2 regions of the Zhaonella formicivorans genome follow, and region 2 is predicted to be linked to the other one. Evidence: a T-box and tRNA genes for the amino acid it is inferred to sense, from the RefSeq annotation. Region 2 holds a T-box; the other holds one or more tRNA genes.
What was found. A T-box is a leader RNA that pairs with one kind of tRNA and senses whether it is charged. The one in region 2 lies ahead of leuS (leucine--tRNA ligase), so its partner is inferred to be a tRNA-Leu.
Positions count from the first base shown of each region.

Region 1 (9,608 bases), 720 kb from region 2:
CAGCAGGCTGTACGGGCTTTGAAAAAGGAGTTCCCGAATTTAGTAGTGATTACCGATGTATGTTTATGTGAATTTACGGACCATGGCCACTGCGGAATAGTACAAAACGGAGAAATTCTAAACGATTCGACTTTGGAGCTTTTGGCACGAACGGCATTGTCTCATGTTGAGGCAGGCGCTGATATGGTAGCGCCGTCCGATATGATGGACGGGCGGGTTAAAGCTATACGCTCCTGTTTGGACGAACATGGTTTTGCCCATATCCCCATCATGGCCTATTCTGCCAAGTATGCTTCCGGTTTTTACGGGCCTTTCAGAGATGCTGCCGGCTCGGCGCCTCAATTCGGAGACCGCAGGAGCTACCAAATGGATCCCGCCAACCGGGAAGAAGCTCTGCGGGAGGTACAATTGGACATTGAGGAAGGCGCCGATATAGTAATGGTTAAGCCGGCACTGGCCTACCTTGACATCATTAGGGAAGTTAAAGACCGGTTCCATTATCCCGTAGCTTGTTACAATGTCAGCGGTGAATATGCTATGGTGAAGGCCGCGGCCCAAAAGGGCTGGATCGATGAGCAGAAAGTAGTGATTGAATTTCTTACCGGTATGCGTAGAGCCGGGGCAGACTTGATAATCACCTATTGGGCTAAAGATGTGGCAGAGTGGCTCAAAGCATAGCTGGTACAGGAGGTGTATGCATAGTGATTATTTCCTGGAATTCAACTAATCAATGCAACATGTATTGCGATCATTGTTATCGTGATGCCGGGGCTAAAGTCAGTGATGAGCTGTCAACGTCGGAAGCTAAAGCGATGTTAACCGAAATCGCTAAAGCCGGTTTCAAGATCATGATTTTCAGCGGCGGGGAACCTCTAATGCGAGGAGATATTTACGAGTTAGTAGCCTACGCCAAGAGTCTGGGCCTACGACCGGTATTCGGTACTAACGGTACTTTAATCACCCCTGAAGTTGCCGAAAAGCTCAGAGCAGCCGGCGCCTTAGGTATAGGAATCAGTTTAGACAGCATAGATCCGGAAAAACATGACCGCCTGCGCCGCTACGAAGGCGCTTGGGAACAAGCTGTAGCAGGCATGAAAAATTGTAAGGCCGCAGGACTCCCTTTCCAGGTGCATACTACGGTCTTTGACTGGAATTACGAGGAATTAGAAAAAATAACCGACTTTGCCGTCGAATTGGGGGCTGTTGCCCATCACTTTTTTTTCTTGGTGCCTACAGGTCGGGCGGTAAACATTGAAGAGGAATCTTTGCGGGCAGAGCAATACGAAAAAGTCCTCACCAGAATTTTAGAAAAACAAAAGGAAGTGGCAATCGAGCTTAAGCCTACTTGTGCACCCCAGTTCATGCGCATTGCCAAGCAGTTGGGAATGGAAATGCGCTTTCAAAGGGGATGTCTGGCCGGTACCCATTACTGTATCATCAGCCCCAAAGGTGACGTTCAACCATGCGCATATTTAAATATCCCATTGGGGAATGTTCGGGAAACACCATTTAGTGAAATCTGGAAATCCAACCCCATACTCAATAAACTGCGCACTTTAGATTACGGCGGCGGATGTGGTTCATGCGCATATAAAAAGGCTTGCGGTGGCTGTAGGGCAAGAGCTTACTTCTATAATGACGGGGATTATATGGCAGAGGAGCCCTGGTGTCTTTATCAGGGAAGACGGGGGGCTTAATAGGCAGTGGATAATCGCCAAGAATTAACTCCGGCCGAAAAGAGATTGCTGACCGCTATCCAGGAAGGTTTGCCTATTGAACCGGAACCTTTCGCAGTTTTGGCCGAGCAGCTAAAAACAACTGAAGAAAAAATTCTGGAAATGCTGGCTAAATTAAAAAAAGAAGGCTATATCCGGCGGATTGGTGCTGTCTTTGATTCCCGCAAGCTTGGCTACGTCAGTACCCTCTGTGCCTTGAAAGTTCCAGAGGATAAATTAAAATCTGTTGCCGCCTACATTAACAGCCTCCCGGGCGTAACTCATAATTATCTACGCCAGCATGAATACAACATGTGGTTTACATTGATCGCTCCTTCGCAAGAGGCTTTGGAAGACGCTATCTCCGGCATCAAAAAAATAACGGGAATTTCCCAGCTGCTTAACCTTCCGGCAGTCAACTTTTTTAAAATCAACGTTAATTTTAACTTAAAGGAAGGTGCTCCCGATGTTGAATGAACTGGAAAAAGCAATTGTCAGGGAACTACAGGGTGATCTCCCGCTAGTCAAAAAACCTTATCAAGCAATTGCCGAACGGCTGGGTATTACCGAAGAGGAGTTGCTCCAGAAAATGCGGGAGATGAAAGAACGAGGTATAATCAGAAGGTTAGGGGTAGCTTTGTGTCACCGGGAAGTTGGTTTTATGGCAAATGCCATGGTAGTGTGGATCGTTCCGGAAGAAAGAGCTGCAGAGGTTGGAAAATTAATGGCTGCTTTCCCTGAAGTAAGCCATTGTTATCAACGTCCAACTTATCCTGATTGGCCTTACAACTTCTTCACCATGATCCATGCGAAAACGGCGGAAGAATGTGAAAAGGTTGCCGCCAATATCTCCCGGACAGTCCAAATAGACGATTATCAGTTGTTATTTAGCACCGAGGAACTGAAAAAGTCCAGTATGCAGTATTTTATGGAATAGATTAAGGATGGTGATAACGTGGCGCTTGAAATGCGGCGTTCACAGGAATTATTTGCTAAGGCAAAAGAATTGATTCCCGGGGGCGTGAATAGCCCGGTCAGAGCTTTTAAAGCGGTTGGCTTAAATCCTCCTTTTATTCAAAGCGGGAAAGGTTCGAAAGTAACAGATGTAGACGGCAATGAGTATATTGATTATGTTGCTTCCTGGGGGCCTTTAATCTTAGGCCATAATCATCCCGAAGTATGTGCTGCTTTGAAAAATTGTATTGATGAAATAGGCACCAGCTTCGGCGCCCCGACTGAACTGGAAAATATTATGGCGGAAATGGTAACTAGTGCTGTACCTTCCATAGAAATGGTAAGGATGGTTAATTCGGGCACTGAAGCAACTATGAGTGCGCTGCGTTTAGCCAGGGGATACACAGGAAGAAATAAAATTGTCAAGTTTGAAGGGTGCTATCACGGGCATGCGGATCATTTGCTGATTAAAGCAGGCTCCGGCGCTTTAACTTTGGGAGTACCTGACAGCCCCGGCGTTCCTGCAAATATAGCAAGCAATACTATTACTGCGCCTTATAATGACCTTGAAACCTTGCGAAAAATTTTTGCCGCGGAAGGGGATGATATAGCTGCGGTAATAGTTGAACCCGTAGCAGGCAACATGGGGTGTGTTCCTCCCTTGCCAGGATTTTTACAGGGCCTGCGCCAATTAACAGCTGACTATGGGGTATTGCTCATTTTTGACGAAGTTATGACCGGATTTCGGGTAAGTTATGGAGGGGCACAGGAGCTGTATGGAATAGATCCCGATTTAACCTGCTTGGGTAAAATTATTGGAGGCGGTTTGCCCGTAGGCGCTTACGGTGGCAAGAGAAAAATTATGGAACAAGTTGCGCCTGCCGGTCCGGTATATCAGGCAGGTACTCTGTCCGGCAATCCTTTGGCAATGACCGCAGGTATTGCAACCCTTAATCTTTTGAGCAAACCCGGCGTTTATACCGAATTAGAAGAAAAATCCGCCCTTTTGGAGGCAGGTTTAAAAGAAGCGGCCGAATCCAGTGGCGTTAAAGCTACATTTAACCGGGTGGGAGCGATGTTTTCAGTTTTCTTTACAGCTCAACCGGTTACCGACTATAAAAGTGCGTCCACCTCAAATTTGAAAGCTTTTACTGCCTATTTTAAATCCATGCTGGAACAAGGAATTTACCTGGCACCTTCGCAATTTGAGGCAGGCTTTATGTCCTTGGCTCATAGTTGGGAAGACATTGACCGTACCATCTCTGCCAGCCGTAAGGCTTTTCAGGCAGCTTATCAGGCACAAGTTGAAAAATAGAAACTTTTTAGTAAGAACGTGTATGAAATTAAAAAAAGGGGTCATAATAGAAGTACACACTCACTTCTTCATAGACCTCCTTGAGCCAACAGGCCAGCAGTACTGCTGGCCTGTTGGTATTTTTTAGCCAATTGTCCTGAGCAACATCACAGCCCCCATTCCAGCCAGCACTGTCCAGACCATGCTTTTGCTTGTCTTGGCTACCAGAAATGCAGGCAGAGCAGCTATTAAGTATTCATTATGCGAGGCAATGTTGAGTTGCCCGTTTCTAATCAGCAGGCTGGGCAGTAAAAGGGCTGCCAAAATTGCAGTTGGAATATAGCCAAGCCATTTTAACAACAGATCAGGAAGCTGAAAATTTTTAAAAAGCACCAAAGGCAAAACCCTTGGCAAATAAGTAACTAGGCTCATGCCAAGCAGCAACCAGACTATTCTGCTATCCACTTTTCGCTGATTACACCTCCCGTAGCTCCCAGAATAGCCGCTAAAAGCACTCCCCAATTGCCAGGAATGTAAAGAGCCGCAAAGAGCGAAAAACCTCCGGCCAAGCAGGCCACTAAATAAGACCGCTTGTTGCGCAGCGTGAAAAAAAGCAAAGCAATAAACATGGCAGGTAAAGCAAAATCCAAGCCCCATTTTTCTGTCGAGATTAATGCTGAGCCGGTGCTGGCCCCTAGCCAGGAAGCGCTTATCCAACCCAAATGAGATGTTAAGCTTAAGCCCAAATGGTAGCTTTGGTGGGGCGGTTCATGGCTATACCTGGCGGTTGATACTACAAACGTTTCGTCAGTAAGCTCGTAGGCTAGCAAAGGAATAACGCGTGGCGAAAAATTCCGGAAATGTGGCAAGAGTGCGGTACTCATTAAAAAATGCCGGAAATTAACAAAGAAAGTGGCTATAATTATGGCCATATTGCTGGCGCCTGAGCTTAACATACTTACAGCAATAAATTGAGCTGAGCCGGCGTAAACAAAAAGCGACATCAGAACTATCTCCAGTGTTTTCAGACCGGCCTCGGCTCCCAGCAAACCAAAAGCAAAGCCAAGAGGCAGGTAACCTAATGCAATTGGCAGTGCATCCTTGAGTCCAACAATAAATAGTCCTGTAGACAAATAGCTCACTCCGTTCTTGCCACCAAGTTAGGTGTTTGTTGCTCTGTCGGGGTATAGACAGGAATACTTATATTATAAGTCGAATATTATGGTAAATCTACATTTTTGGAGGTGGAAAAGAGTATGGACCGTATAACGGCCATTGATATAGGAACACGTAGTGTTGTCGGTATAACTATGGAGAAAGAGAAAGAAAATTACAAGATAATTGCCTCAGCAGTCGAAGAACATAAGGAAAGGGCAATGTACGACGGCCAAATCCACGATATTCCGTTGGTTGCAGAGGTTGTGCAAAATATCAAGCAATCATTGGAAAAAATACTAGGGGAAAGAATAGAGGAAGTGGCAGTGGCAGCTGCAGGTCGTTCGTTAAAGACCGCTAAGGGAAAAGGGTGCTTCCAGCTTGAACTTCGGGAAATTACTCTCGAAGATATACTAGGCTTGGAAATGCAAGCGGTACAAATGGCGCAACAAAATTTACAACAAGAAAATGCTTTAGATGCAGAGTACTACTGCGTGGGTTACAGTATCACCAATTATTTTCTTGATGGCAGCCGCATCGTTAACTTATTGGGACAAATGGGTGAAAAGATGGAGGTTGAGGTGATCGCCACATTTCTTCCAAGGGTGGTTATTGATTCTTTATTTGCTGTTCTAAAACGCACGGGTTTAAAAATGCGGAGTTTGACCCTGGAGCCAATTGCGGCTGCGGAGATGGCTATACCAAGCAATATGCGCCAGTTGAATCTGGCGCTGATTGATATCGGTGCGGGAACTTCAGACATTGCCATTACTTCCGATGGTTCTGTAAAGACCTATGCCATGGTACCTGTTGCTGGGGATGAAATTACAGAAAAAATAGCCCAGGTTTTTTTACTGGATTTTCAAACTGCCGAAAAGGTCAAAAGAGGACTCAGTAAAAAAACAATACGTTTTCATGATGTACTCGGCAATGCTCATACTGTACCGACCGACAAGGTGAAAGAGGTAATAGACGATACAGTGGATGACCTTGCAAAACAAATAGCCAATGCGCTTTTGGAGGTAAATGGGAGAGCTCCGCAGGCGGTAATTTGTGTTGGCGGAGGCAGCCTCACTCCCGGCTTAATCGCGAAAATTGCGGCGCACCTGGAATTGCCCGCCAACCGCATTGGAGTCAAAGGCAAAGAAATTCTCAAAGGAATAAAAGGCAAAATCAACAATTTAAGTGTGCCGCAAATGATCACTCCCTTAGGTATTGCGATTAGCGGTTTAAAGAATTTAGGTTTTAGGTTTATGGAAGTTGGGGTAAATCAAAGACCGGTAAGACTGGCGACTTATCAAAAATCAACTGTAGCAGATGCCTTGATTGCTGCAGGCATTAATTTAAAATATCTCTATGGTAAGCCTGGCAAAGCCTTGGCTGTAGAAATTAACGGCCAGTTAACATTTTTACGCGGGCACAAAGGCACTCCTGCCCAGATCTTTCTTAATGATCGGCCCTGTAAATTAGAGGATAACATCACAAAAGGAGATCAGATTAAATTTATTCCTGCAGTGGATGGCAAGGACCGCATAGCTACTTTGAAAGAGGTCGTAAATTTAAATCCGCTGCGGATCTTGGTTAATGACCAAGAAATTCATGTTAAGCCGCAGGTCAAAGTGAACGGCAGAGCTGCTGATGCTGATTTCCTTTTGGAGGATAATTGCAAAATAGAGTACCACACTGTGAACCGGCTAGGGGAGATACTAACTTTATTGGGTTATAAACATGAAGAAATTGCTGTCCTAAAAGTAAACGGAGAAAATGCCGACATGAGCACTTTGCTACAGGAAGGGGATGTTTTAGAAGTTAAAACCGGTGGAAATACCGATCCAGCGCGGGCTAATTTTAAAATCTTTTTAAATGGACAAAACATGGAGTTTGAGTGGCCTAAAAAAACACCGCCAATTTTGTCGGATTTATTTGCTTTGCTGGATTTTGATTTAATGGCCCAAAAGGAGAAAGGAACTCTTGTCATGAAAGTGAATGGGGAAGAGGCGGGTTTTACTACAGCTTTAAAATATGAAGATGATGTTGAACTGCACTGGAAGTAAAATGATGACTAACAGAAAATATCTTGAACTAAATTGAACAAAAATAGAAAAAAATAATTTTGAAGGTTTGACAAATCCTGATTTCATGTTATAATGAATAATGTTCTGGTTAAAGAAATGCGGCAGTGGCGGAATTGGCAGACGCGCTAGATTCAGGTTCTAGTCCTGATTAGCAGGGTGGGGGTTCAAGTCCCTTCTGCCGCACCAGTAAGTAGAGGCTTTAGGTTTGTGCATCCTAAGGCCTTTTACTTTTGTTTACTATTTTCTTGTTTGTGCAGTTAAGCATTTTTAGGGCTATAATGGTCAAGCTCGGCAGGCAAACGGAAGAGGGAAAAATTATGCAGGAAGTTAAACGTGTTTTGCAAAATGGGGAGCATTTTAACTTCGTTTGTAAGATGTGCGGCAATTGTTGCAATGAGATGTTAATCAAGTTAACCCCTTACGATATAATCCGCTTATCAGCCGGTTTAAATCTGCCAACTCACGAATTTATCCCCCAGTATGTGCTTTTCTTGAAACTGCAGGATACGGGTTGGTTTTTGCCTGTCTTAAAGCATGTGAAAAAAGGGGAGTGTTTATTCAAACGGGGCAAAAAATGCCGGATCCATCCTTACCGGCCGTTGCCATGCCGGCTATTTCCGGTAGGCCGCAGCGAAGAAAATTTTGTTTTACAAATGAGTTTATATTGCAAAGGCCTTTTAACAGGATGCCGGTGGAACCTTAATAGCTGGCTGGAAGCATCTGAGGCGATAACTTATCTGGAAATGAGCAAACTCTACTATGATTTTATGGAAGAAATATTACAAAGCTATGAACTTAAAACTATAAGCGACAAGCAATATAAACTGTTCTTTAAAATAGTTTATGATTTTGACGGGGCCCGTTTGGATTTAACTTGTTCCGGAATAAACGATAAAACGAAAGTGAAATACTGTTTAGCTATGGGAAAATGGTTTCTGGAGCGGTTTAGTGAACCTCACCTGCTAGAAGAATTAAGCGAAGAACAATTTCTGGATGCTTATGAAAAACAGGGAAGGATGGTTTTAAAACAGCTTATAGAACAACAATAAGTCTTGGTGCAGCACCAAGACTTATTGCCTTCAGTTTTGACTAGCATAAACCGTTAATGACTGGACAGTCGGATTCCATACAGTTTTCACAGTCTTTTTCCCTAAGAACACTAGGTCCTGATTTTTCATTTTTGCTTTGGTAATCTTTTTGTTCAGACATGCTTGCTACACCATCCTATTTGTAGTTTAAATGCTAACATCGCTTAATTTGCTAAATTTCCCGTTTTTTTATGTATCAGTGTAGCGATAAAGCAAAAAAGAACAAAACACCTTCCTTGCGAAGGTGTTTTGTTCTTTTTATGGTTATGGCTGGGGCGGCTGGATTCGAACCAACGCATGGCGGATCCAAAATCCGCTGCCTTACCGCTTGGCTACGCCCCAATCAAGTGGTGGAGAGAGCTGGATTCGAACCAGCGAAGGCATTGCCAGCAGATTTACAGTCTGCCCCCTTTGGCCAACTCGGGAATCTCTCCATGAAAATGGAGCCGACGATGGGATTTGAACCCGCAACCTGCTGATTACAAGTCAGCTGCTCTACCATTGAGCTACGTCGGCGTTGGCGGAGCCGACGGGAATCGAACCCGCGATCTTCGGCGTGACAGGCCGACATGTTAACCGCTACACTACGGCTCCTGGTGACCCGTAGGGGATTCGAACCCCTGTTACCGCCGTGAAAGGGCGGTGTCTTAGACCACTTGACCAACGGGCCATATTATTTTGTCTACTGGTCGGGGCGGAGGGATTTGAACCCCCGACCCTCTGGTCCCAAACCAGATGCGCTACCAAGCTGCGCTACGCCCCGACAACGACAAGTGTTATTATAGCTAATATTTTTTTTTGTGTCAACATTTTTAAGCTGGTATGATAGTGTCAAGTAACTGTAGGATTTTTTACGAAAAAAATTCACCTATCCGGTTCAGAGCGGTAGCCTCGTTGTAAATTTGCCTGATATTTTTTGATTAATTTTTGAATTATATGGTTGTATTGCTAATATTTTACTATGAAGATACATATTATTTCTGGTTGCCCTTAGCACAGGTCTATGCAGTAGCGGCTAGTGCCCTGAGGGCCTTGGTCAATGGACTCTGGGGTCCTTTCAGGATGGGCATATTCCGAATCATTTCTATTGCCACGTTCCTTTGGATTGTTCTCTTGGCCCTTTTTAGTTTTTCTGCGTCTACCTGTAACGCTTTTACCGGTTGTTTTTGCTGGGCCAGGTATATTTCCTTTATATTTAACCCGTTGGCTTTGGCTGCCCGAAGGCTGGCCATTTGTTCGGCTCCTGCTTTGCTCCATCCCCCTGGCCGATTGCTTAATCTGGCAGATAGTATATGGCTTACGTGTCCTTCTGCGCTGCATCCCTGCA
Region 1 covers NZ_CP085524.1:841,182-850,789, forward strand. Annotated here, with positions in the region: gene hemB (porphobilinogen synthase) at 1-678, shown strand, start outside; gene nirJ2 (putative heme d1 biosynthesis radical SAM protein NirJ2) at 675-1,697, shown strand; gene ahbA (siroheme decarboxylase subunit alpha) at 1,704-2,192, shown strand; gene ahbB (siroheme decarboxylase subunit beta) at 2,182-2,652, shown strand; gene hemL (glutamate-1-semialdehyde 2,1-aminomutase) at 2,683-3,984, shown strand; gene EYS13_RS04150 (AzlD domain-containing protein) at 4,108-4,428, opposite strand; gene EYS13_RS04155 (AzlC family ABC transporter permease) at 4,413-5,096, opposite strand; gene EYS13_RS04160 (cell division FtsA domain-containing protein) at 5,220-7,172, shown strand; tRNA gene EYS13_RS04165 (tRNA-Leu) at 7,292-7,379, shown strand; gene EYS13_RS04170 (YkgJ family cysteine cluster protein) at 7,511-8,242, shown strand; tRNA gene EYS13_RS04175 (tRNA-Gln) at 8,549-8,623, opposite strand; tRNA gene EYS13_RS04180 (tRNA-Tyr) at 8,630-8,715, opposite strand; tRNA gene EYS13_RS04185 (tRNA-Thr) at 8,723-8,797, opposite strand; tRNA gene EYS13_RS04190 (tRNA-Asp) at 8,800-8,875, opposite strand; tRNA gene EYS13_RS04195 (tRNA-Glu) at 8,876-8,951, opposite strand; tRNA gene EYS13_RS04200 (tRNA-Pro) at 8,968-9,044, opposite strand; gene EYS13_RS16195 (UPF0236 family transposase-like protein) at 9,283-9,608, opposite strand, start outside.
Region 1: it encodes a tRNA-Leu, which carries the amino acid that the T-box ahead of leuS (leucine--tRNA ligase) is inferred to sense. The anticodon was not compared.

Region 2 (9,608 bases):
AAACTTGAGGCTCCGCATAAATTTGTCCAAGCATGACCGTTTCTTGGCCTAACTCCGGCGGCAAATTGTTTATCTTTTGGTGTACAATGGCGGTTCTAATTAACCCGGCGCTAAAAAAGAGCACAATTATGAGTACAGTGCTCACAGGTTTGTAAGGGCTTAACGATAAAAATACAAGGACATAATAAATCAACCCTCCCACAAAGAGGAGGGTGAAAAGCAGCAAGTTATACCGGACAGCCAGGATGCCTAAAATATAAGCACAAACGGCTAATACTAGAATACGGTGCATGTTACGACCTCCGGTCGAATCTTTAATCGTTAGCAACAGCTTTTAGGCCAGTCAGCCGACGGGCAATTGCTGACGGCTGAAGGCTAACGACTAACGACTAATATATCGTTACCAGCTCTTTCAGTTCCTCCAGCTTCTTTGCCCCGATGCCCGAAACCTGATCCAGCTCCTCTACGCTTTTAAAGCCCCCGTGCTGGGTGCGATAATCGATGATTTTTTGCGCCGTAGCGGGACCAATGCCCGGCAAGCTGTCCAGTTCCGCCAAGCCGGCAGTATTTATATTGACTTTTCCCGTACCGCTGCCGGAGGATATGCCCTGCGCGCCGGCAATTTGCGGCGGAGCTTCCCCTTTTTTCGGCACTGGTATCTTTTGACCGTCAACCAGGGGCGCTGCCAGGTTAAGAGCATCCAGATCAGCTTCAGCCAGGGGGACAGCCAGGAATACAGCATCATTCACCCGCGAACCGGACTTGAGGCTATACACTCCCGGCTTCTCCACCGCCCCGCTTATGTGAACCAGGATTTCTTTCACTCCCTCCGGCTCTTTTAAACCTTTTTCTTCCACTGCCGCAGGCGCTTGTTCAAGAGCAATCTCAGCCTCTGCCTTAGGTACAGGATGCAGTACCTTGGCCAAGAGCATTCCGGAACCGAAAATCAAAGCTGCCAGGAGTATTAAAAACAGGGATTTAACTTGTCTGGGCAATTGCTCCCACATTATTTTTCGCCCCTTATTTCCTTTTTTCCGGTAATTACGACGTGATGCTGTCTTTTTCCTCCTATTTAACCATAATTTCCAAAAAGAAAAACCCCCGTGCGGGGGCATGAAACTACTTCACAACGATATTAATCAGTTTGTCAGGCACGCTAATCACTTTGACAATCTGCTTGCCTTCAATGTGCTTGGCGATCTTAGGCTCAGAAAGCACTTTAGCTTTCAGTTCCTCTTCGCTTATGCCGCGAAGCACATCCAGTTTATCCCTCACTTTGCCGTTCACCTGTACCACAATATTTACCTCATCCATTTCCAGGGCGGAAGGGTCAAATTTTGGCCAAGACTCCAGATGGACGCTGCCGGTACCACCCAGCGCTTCCCAGAGCTCTTCGGCGATATGGGGCGCGAAGGGCGCCAACAACAGCACCAAATGCTTCAAACCGTTTTTCACTAAAGGCAGATTCTGCTCCGCTTCGCTGATGTTATCCCGGTACTGGTACAACCCGTTGACCATTTCCATGATAGCACTGATTGCGGTGTTAAAGTTGAACCGCTGGCCCACATCCTCTGTAACTTTTTTAACGGTGGCATGAATCAGGCGGCGCAGTTCTTTATCTGCTTTGGTTGAGACCTGGTTACCCTCCTCAACCCGGGCTAATCTATCGGCATAGCTATACACCAATCTCCAGACGCGGTTTAAGAAACGGAAACAGCCTTCCACCCCCTGGTCGCTCCACTCCAGATCCCGCTCAGGCGGAGCAGCGAAAAGGATAAACAGCCGGGCAGTGTCAGCACCGTACTGGTTGATAATTTCCTCGGGGCTTACCACGTTGCCCTTGGATTTGGACATCTTGCTGCCGTCTTTTAACACCATCCCCTGGGTCAAAAGGTTTTGGAAGGGCTCCTCCGAAGATACCATGCCCATATCGTAGAGCACTTTAGTAAAGAAGCGGGCATACATCAGGTGTAAAATAGCATGCTCCACACCCCCAATATACTGGTCCACGTTCATCCAGTAGTCAGCCTTGTCCTTGGCAAAAGGGGCGCTTTCATTTTTCGGATCGCAGTACCTGAGAAAATACCAGGAAGAATCCACAAAGGTATCCATGGTATCTGTCTCCCTGGTGGCAGGGCCGCCGCACTCAGGACAGGTAGTATTCATAAAAGAGGAACTGGTGGTTAGGGGCGAATCCCCGCCAGGCCTGAATTCTACATCAGTAGGCAAGAGTACCGGCAAATCCTTTTCCGGTACAGGTATAACGCCGCACTTATCACAGTAAACAAAAGGTATGGGAGCTCCCCAGTAACGCTGCCTGGAAATAAGCCAGTCCCGCAGGCGGAAGTTGACCTGTCTTCTGCCGATGCCTTTTTCCTCCATATAGTCGATGATCTTTTCAAGGGCTTCGTCGCTGTTCATTCCATTGAATTGCCCGGAATTAACCATTATTCCCTCTGCAGGAAAAGCTTGCTCCATGGTAGCACCGTCCAAAAGTTCCCCTTCCGGCTGGACTACCACTTTGACCGGCAAATCATATTTCCGGGCAAACTCAAAGTCCCGCTGGTCGTGGGCAGGGACACCCATTACGATACCGGTACCATATTCCATCAATACATAATTGGCTACAAAAATCGGGACCCGTTCCTGGTTCAAAGGGTTAATGGCATAAGCGCCGGTAAACATGCCCTCTTTTTCCATGTCGGTAGCCATGCGGTCAATGTTCGACATCTGCCGTACTTTTTTAGCAAATTCTTTGATCCTCTCAGCCTCAGCAGTCCCTTTGGTCAACTCTTCCACCAATGGATGCTCAGGCGCAATCACCATATAGGTAACCCCGAAAATCGTATCAGGCCGGGTAGTAAATACAGTCAGATCATGGCCCGCCTCAGTTTTAAAAGTAACCTCGGCGCCGGTGCTTTTACCGATCCAGTTGTGCTGCATGATTTTAACTTTGTCGGGCCAACCGGGCAGCTTTTCCAGGTCCTCAAGCAAGCGGTCCGCATAAGCGGTAATTTTAAAGAACCACTGCTCCAGGTCTTTTTTTTCCACAACGCTCTCACAGCGCTCGCATCTTCCTTCAACCACCTGCTCATTGGCCAAAACTGTGGCACAAGACGGACACCAGTTAACAGGAGCCTTTTTCTTGTAAACTAGACCATGCTTGTAAAATTGGATAAACAGCCACTGAGTCCATTTGTAGTAATCAGGATGACAGGTAGCCACTTCCCGCTCCCAGTCATAGCTGATACCCATGGATTTGAGCTGTCTTTTCATGTTGGCTATGTTGCTCCAGGTCCAATCGGCAGGGTGGATACCCCTCTGGATGGCAGCATTTTCAGCCGGCAGTCCAAAGGCATCCCAACCCATGGGATGAATCACATTGTAGCCCTGCATTACTTTAAATCTGGCTACCACATCGCCGATAGAATAGTTGCGCACGTGGCCCATATGCAAATTGCCTGATGGGTAAGGAAACATCTCCAGGACATAATATTTCTGCTTGCCGGAATCCTCCCTGGTCTTATAGATATCCTGCTCATCCCATTTTTTCTGCCACTTTGGCTCAATTTCTGAAAACAAATAACGTTCTTCCAACTGCTTCAACTCCCCAATATCGTATTTTGTGCAAAGTAAATTCATATGTAAAAACTTTACGTTTAAGAAAAACTAACGTCACTTAAGTTCGTTGTTAGTTGTTGGTTGTTAGTTGCTAGTTGAATCATTTTTCAAAACAACAACTAACAACTAAAAACTTATAGCTGCTTTTTTTACTACATGCATATAAAAAACCTCCCATCCCGTTCGGGACGAGAGGGTAACTCCCGTGGTACCACCCGTATTGACTAAAAAAGCCCACTTTACCTCCGGTAACGGCGGATTGCCGGTGCGACTACTTGTTTTCACCGCACAGCTCCCAGGCGAGTTCAATTCCTGATTTGGCTGTTTTGCACCGTCCAACAGCTCTCTGCACAAATCAAGGCAATTTACTGCTCCTGTTCATTGCTATAAGCTTTGTTCCCTACGCGGATATTATAATGTACCAGGCAAAAAAAGTCAATTATACTAGATTTCTGCAGTTTCTTCCCCATATTCGATGCGCTTGGCATCGCCCCAAAGGCGTTCCAGGTCGTAAAACCTGCGCTCTTCTTCCTGGAAAATGTGCACCACCACATCCCCATAATCCACCAGCACCCACCGGGCCTCCCGTAATCCTTCTACTCGAAGTTCTTTCAAACCGGCTTTGGCTAACTCCTCTAAAACGTTGTCAGCCAGGGACTGGACCTGAATGCCTGACTTGCCGGTAGCAAGCACAAAGTAATCTGCTACCAGGGTCAGCCCCTGAAGATTAAGAATTACGATGTCCTGTCCTTTTTTATCGCTTAAAGCTTTAGCAACGAGTAGCGCTTTATCTTTTGCCTCTAACAAATTAACCTCTCCCTAATTTTAGTTTTTCGGCCAGAAGTTCGTTTCTTGCCTCTACTGTCAAAGGATGCAGCATTTGACCTTGATTGATAACGTAGAATATTGTATGCTCCAAACACTTGAGCAGTGCCTGATCCAAATCTTCATAAGCCAATGGTCGTAACTTTTCTACCCCGGGAAACTTGCGGCCCGGCTCCAACATATCTGCCAAATAAACAATTTTTGCCAGCTTATCCATACCGGCACAGCCCGTGGTATGAAATTTAATGGCTTCCAGAACGCCTTTATCCGAAATGTTAAAATCAAGGGCAGCCAGAAAGGCTCCTACGGGACCATGCAATAATAAAGGGGTCACCCTTTCTACGGCATTCACCGGCCAACCTGCCTGTACAGCCAGGTTCAACAGCTCTGCTTCCTTCAATTCCCGGGCATAGTCATGGAGCAAAGCCGCTTCTACAGCTGCTTCAGCGTTAACTTTATAGGTCAAAGCCATTCTGCCTGCCTCTTTAGCTACATTAATTGTATGGGTAAACCGATGTTCTGATAATTTAATCTTTAAAGCCTGCAATAAATGAATTTTTGCTTCTATCAATTGCTGAACACTAGCAGTGATCTAAAAAACCTCCTCGCCCGAGCCCGACGTAGGAGGTTATTTTTCAAGCAATTACTCCCTTGGTTTAGCTTCATTAACCGTTAAAGCGCGGTTGCCGAGCTCTGCACCGTTCATTGCTGCAATCATTTTTTCTGCATCTGCGTCAGCAACTTCCACAAAACCGAAACCGCGGGAACGACCAGTTTGCTTGTCAGTTATGATCCTACTGCTGATTACTTCTCCATGCTGCCTGAATGCTTCAGCCAGTTGTTCCTCAGTAGTAGCCCAAGGCAAATTTCCTACGTAGAGCGTACGGGTCAAAATTTTCACCTCACCGTGGAAAAATTAAATCACTTCTATTATGTACTACAGATTCAAATCTATACACGGTGAGTGAGACAAATAAATCCAAAACTATGGGCGGTACAAATTATTTTTCGCGATATATTGTTCAACTGATTCGGGTAAAAGGTATTTAATAGTACGGCCTTGTGCCACCCGCTTGCGGATATCGGTAGAAGAAATAGCCAGGGCCGGTACCTCCATGAGATGAATCCTGCGGCGCAGGTTTTCCGGTAGTTTATCAAGAAAGCCATGCAATACATCCAAATTAGTGCCAGGCCTGGTGGCAGCAATAAACTGGCAGAGTTCCATGAGTCTCTCCACGTTTTTCCATGTTAATATTTCTAAAATGGCATCGGCTCCGGTAATAAAGTAGATCTCAGTATCCGGCCCATATATTTTGTGGAACTCGGCAACCGTATCTATTGCATAGGAATATCCTGGCCGGTCCATTTCAACGGTGGACACCTCAAAATGGGGATTGGTGGCCACTGCCAAGATGGTCATCAAATAGCGATGCCTGGCTTCAGTAACAGGGTACTCTTTTTTATGGGGTGGATTGCCGGAGGGCACAAAAAGCACCTGTTCCAGGCTGAAGCTATCGAGGGCGGCCTCCGCAGCTACCAAATGGCCGTAATGGATAGGATCAAAAGTCCCCCCCATAATGGCAAAACGACGGATTTTACGTTTACCGGGACCTTGCATTGACTTTTCCTCTACAAGTTTTTGCAGTTGTTCCTCAGTCATAAAAATACCCCGGTTAAGAAGATTTTCCCAAACAACAGCAGAAAACTGCAGTACCGCTTGACTGCTTTGAACCATATTTTAGCAAAAGAAGCTGCTCTTTGCAATTATCCGTCCTTATGTTCTAATCTGTCCGTCACCGTAAATGATGTACTTAAAAGTTGTCAGCTCAACAGGTCCCATAGGGCCGCGGGCGTGAAGCTTTTGGGTGCTGATGCCTATCTCCGCACCGAACCCGAACTGGTAGCCGTCAGTAAACCTGGTGGAAGCATTGACATAAACCGCCGCAGCGTCCACTTGCTGCACAAACTGTCTGGCCCGGGCATAATCTTTGGTGATAATTGCTTCCGAGTGTTTGGTGCCGTATTTGGCAATATGCTCAATTGCTTCTTCCATGCTGTCCACTATCCTGATTGCTAAAATCAAATCTAAAAATTCCGTGTACCAGTCGTCTTCCGTGGCTTCCAAAGCTTCAGCAATCAAAGCTTTTGTCCTGGGGCAGCCCCGCAGTTCTACCCCACGTTCCAGGAGTTCTTTAGCCAGTGCAGGTAAAAATTTGTCTGCCTCCTCCGCATGCACCAGCAAAGTTTCCATAGCATTACATACACCGGGACGCTGGGTTTTGGCGTTGATCACAATCTCTTTAGCCATTTCCAAATCCGCGCCCTGGTCAACATAGACATGACAATTGCCCACCCCGGTTTCAATTACCGGAACAGTGGCGTTTTGGACCACATTTTGAATCAGACCGGCGCCGCCCCGGGGAATCAGAACATCCAGATACTGGTTCATTTTTAACATTACGTCCACAGCTTCCCTATCGGTAGTCTCCACCAGCTGCACGGCATTTTCCGGCAAGCCCACCGCAGCCACCGCTTCCCTTAGAATGGACGCAATAGCTTTATTGGAACGGAAAGCCTCAGAGCCTCCCCGCAGAATGACCGCATTGCCGGTCTTTAAGCATAAACCTGCTGCGTCCACAGTAACATTGGGCCTTGATTCATAAATTATGCCAATTACGCCTAAAGGCACCCGCATTTTGCCAATCTGCAGCCCGTTTGGCCGGGTCCACATGGAAACCACTTCACCCACCGGGTCTGGCAAAGCGGCAATTGCCTCCAGCCCCTGGGCCATTTCAGCAATTCTTTTGCTGTTTAAAAGCAGCCGGTCTAACAGCGCCTTACTGAGGCCTTTTTTCTCTCCTTCTGCTAAATCCTGTTGGTTAGCGTCCACAATCAGTCTTTCCTTTTCCCGCAGGGCCTTAGCCATAGCTAACAGCGCCTCGTTCTTTTTACCTTCCGGAGCAGTGGCCAGCACTCTGGCCGCCTCTTTCGCCTTTTTTCCCTGCGCGTAGATAAGCTCCTTGATCATTTGTTCCCCTCCCTTTCCTAGTCACCATTCCCCAGTCCCCAGCACCGGCCTGCGGCGCCGAGTCCATAGAGCTTGGCGCCGGCTTGTGCCGAGTCATTAGTCGTTGATTTTCAGCTTTCAGCTGTCAGCCATCAGCTCTCAGCTATTATCCATTGGCTTCATAATTACTAATGACCAGTGGCTAATGATTTTATAAGTCCATAAAAGCCATACATGCAACTAAGGACTAAGGACGCGGTTGCAAGTGGATGCTGGCTACCGGTGACTAACTTAGACGAGCGAATTATTTATAACTTTATTGCCAGATTATCCCGGTGGATGACTTCATCGTAGTCCTTATGTCCCAGAATCCCCAGAATTTCCGAGGTATTTTTACCCTTGATCTTTTCAATTTCCCAGGATGCATAGTTAACAATGCCCCGGGCAAATTCCCCGCCCGAAGGTCCATGGATGCTGACTACGTTGCCCACCTCAAAATTGCCTTCCACTGCGGTAATACCGATAGGCAAAAGACTTTTGCCGTCATCTACCACCGCTTTCTGGGCTCCGGCATCTACGGTGATTTTCCCCTGAATGCCGGAGCCAAATGCAATCCAGCGCTTCTTGGTATGCAAGCGTGCCTCTCTGGGGACAAATAAAGTTCCTGTAAACTCTCCTGTAACTATCTGCTGTAAAATTCCCGGCTTAGCCCCATGGGCAATCACCATGGGAATTCCTGAGTTCATAGCAATTTTGGCTGCCTGTAATTTGGTGCCCATTCCCCCGGTACCAAGGCTTGTACCGGCTCCCCCGGCCAAAGCCTCAACCTCAGGCGTGATTTCTTCGATAACCGGAATGAGACATGCTTCAGGGTTCGTCTTGGGATTTCCGTTATACAAACCTTCTATATCCGATAATAAGACAAGCAAATCGGCATCCACCAAACCTGCTACCAAAGCAGACAGGGTGTCATTATCTCCCAGCCGGATTTCTTCTACAGCGACCGTATCGTTTTCGTTGACAATGGGCAGTACCCCGTACTGCAATAGCGCCATCAAAGTATGCCGGGCGTTCAGGTATCTCTTGCGATCAGCCAGATCCTCCCTGGTTAAGAGTACCTGTCCTACCACCTGGCCGTATTCTGCAAAAATCTTCTCGTACATATGCAGCAGCACACCTTGGCCCACTGCGGCAGCTGCCTGCTTTTCCGGCATGGTTTTAGGCTTGCATTTTAACCCCAGCTTGCCAACGCCGGCTCCCACTGCCCCGGAAGTCACTAAGATCACCTGTTTGCCTTGGTTGCGCAAATCGGCCAATTCCCGGACCAGCTTTTCCAACTGCAATAGGTTTAACTTTCCCGTATTATGGGCCAAGGAACTGGTCCCTACTTTAACCACAATCCTTGCGGCATTTTTAAAAATCTCATGGTGCTGTACACTATTCAATGCTCTCACTCGCTTTTATGGCAACTCAATTCTTGGTTTTTCGCTGGACTCCCTGTAAAGGAGCATATTCCTGCCTATAACCTGTACCAACTCAGCTTTAGTCTCTTCAGCCAGGGCTTCTGCAACATCTTCCGGTTCCTCCAGGCAATTTTGCAGCACGCGGACTTTGATTAGCTCCCTGGCCTCCAGAGCTTCATCCACCTGCTTGACCACATTATCGTTAACGCCACCCTTGCCTACCTGGATAATAGGCTCAATTTCATTGCCCATGGCTCTTAAAAACCTTTTTTGTTTTCCTGTCAGCATCAAATCACCGGCCCCTACAAAGGCCAGTGTCACCTCCTCAAATTAACCGGATATTAGCATCTATTATAGCATACAATTGGTCCGTTCCATAATTTGGACTCCGGAAATCTATTCTCGCCGGTAAATTTCCACACCCTGCTCCTCGATCCTTTGGCGAAAATTTTCCTCCAAAGGGCTGTTCATATCGATGACATCAATTTTATATATTCCTGCCGCCCCATCCAGGTCAAGCCATAGCCCGGAAGGCAATCTCCCCTCACAGTAGATAGCAAGGTCGATATCAGAATTGTATTTATAATCTCCCCGGGCACGGGAACCGAAAATGACCGCCCGGACTACCGCCGGATTTCTCGATAAAACATCCTTGATGGATTCTATTATTTGTTCTTTCAATCCAAACATCA
Region 2 covers NZ_CP085524.1:1,562,951-1,572,558, forward strand. Annotated here, with positions in the region: gene EYS13_RS07775 (DNA internalization-related competence protein ComEC/Rec2) at 1-292, opposite strand, end outside; gene EYS13_RS07780 (helix-hairpin-helix domain-containing protein) at 390-1,007, opposite strand; gene leuS (leucine--tRNA ligase) at 1,120-3,642, opposite strand; T-box leader at 3,803-4,012, opposite strand; gene rsfS (ribosome silencing factor) at 4,066-4,428, opposite strand; gene yqeK (bis(5'-nucleosyl)-tetraphosphatase (symmetrical) YqeK) at 4,430-5,017, opposite strand; gene EYS13_RS07800 (RNA recognition motif domain-containing protein) at 5,090-5,338, opposite strand; gene nadD (nicotinate-nucleotide adenylyltransferase) at 5,432-6,064, opposite strand; gene EYS13_RS07810 (glutamate-5-semialdehyde dehydrogenase) at 6,221-7,474, opposite strand; gene proB (glutamate 5-kinase) at 7,762-8,898, opposite strand; gene yhbY (ribosome assembly RNA-binding protein YhbY) at 8,914-9,204, opposite strand; gene EYS13_RS07825 (nucleotidyltransferase family protein) at 9,313-9,608, opposite strand, start outside; gene EYS13_RS07830 (nucleotidyltransferase substrate binding protein) at 9,606-9,608, opposite strand, start outside.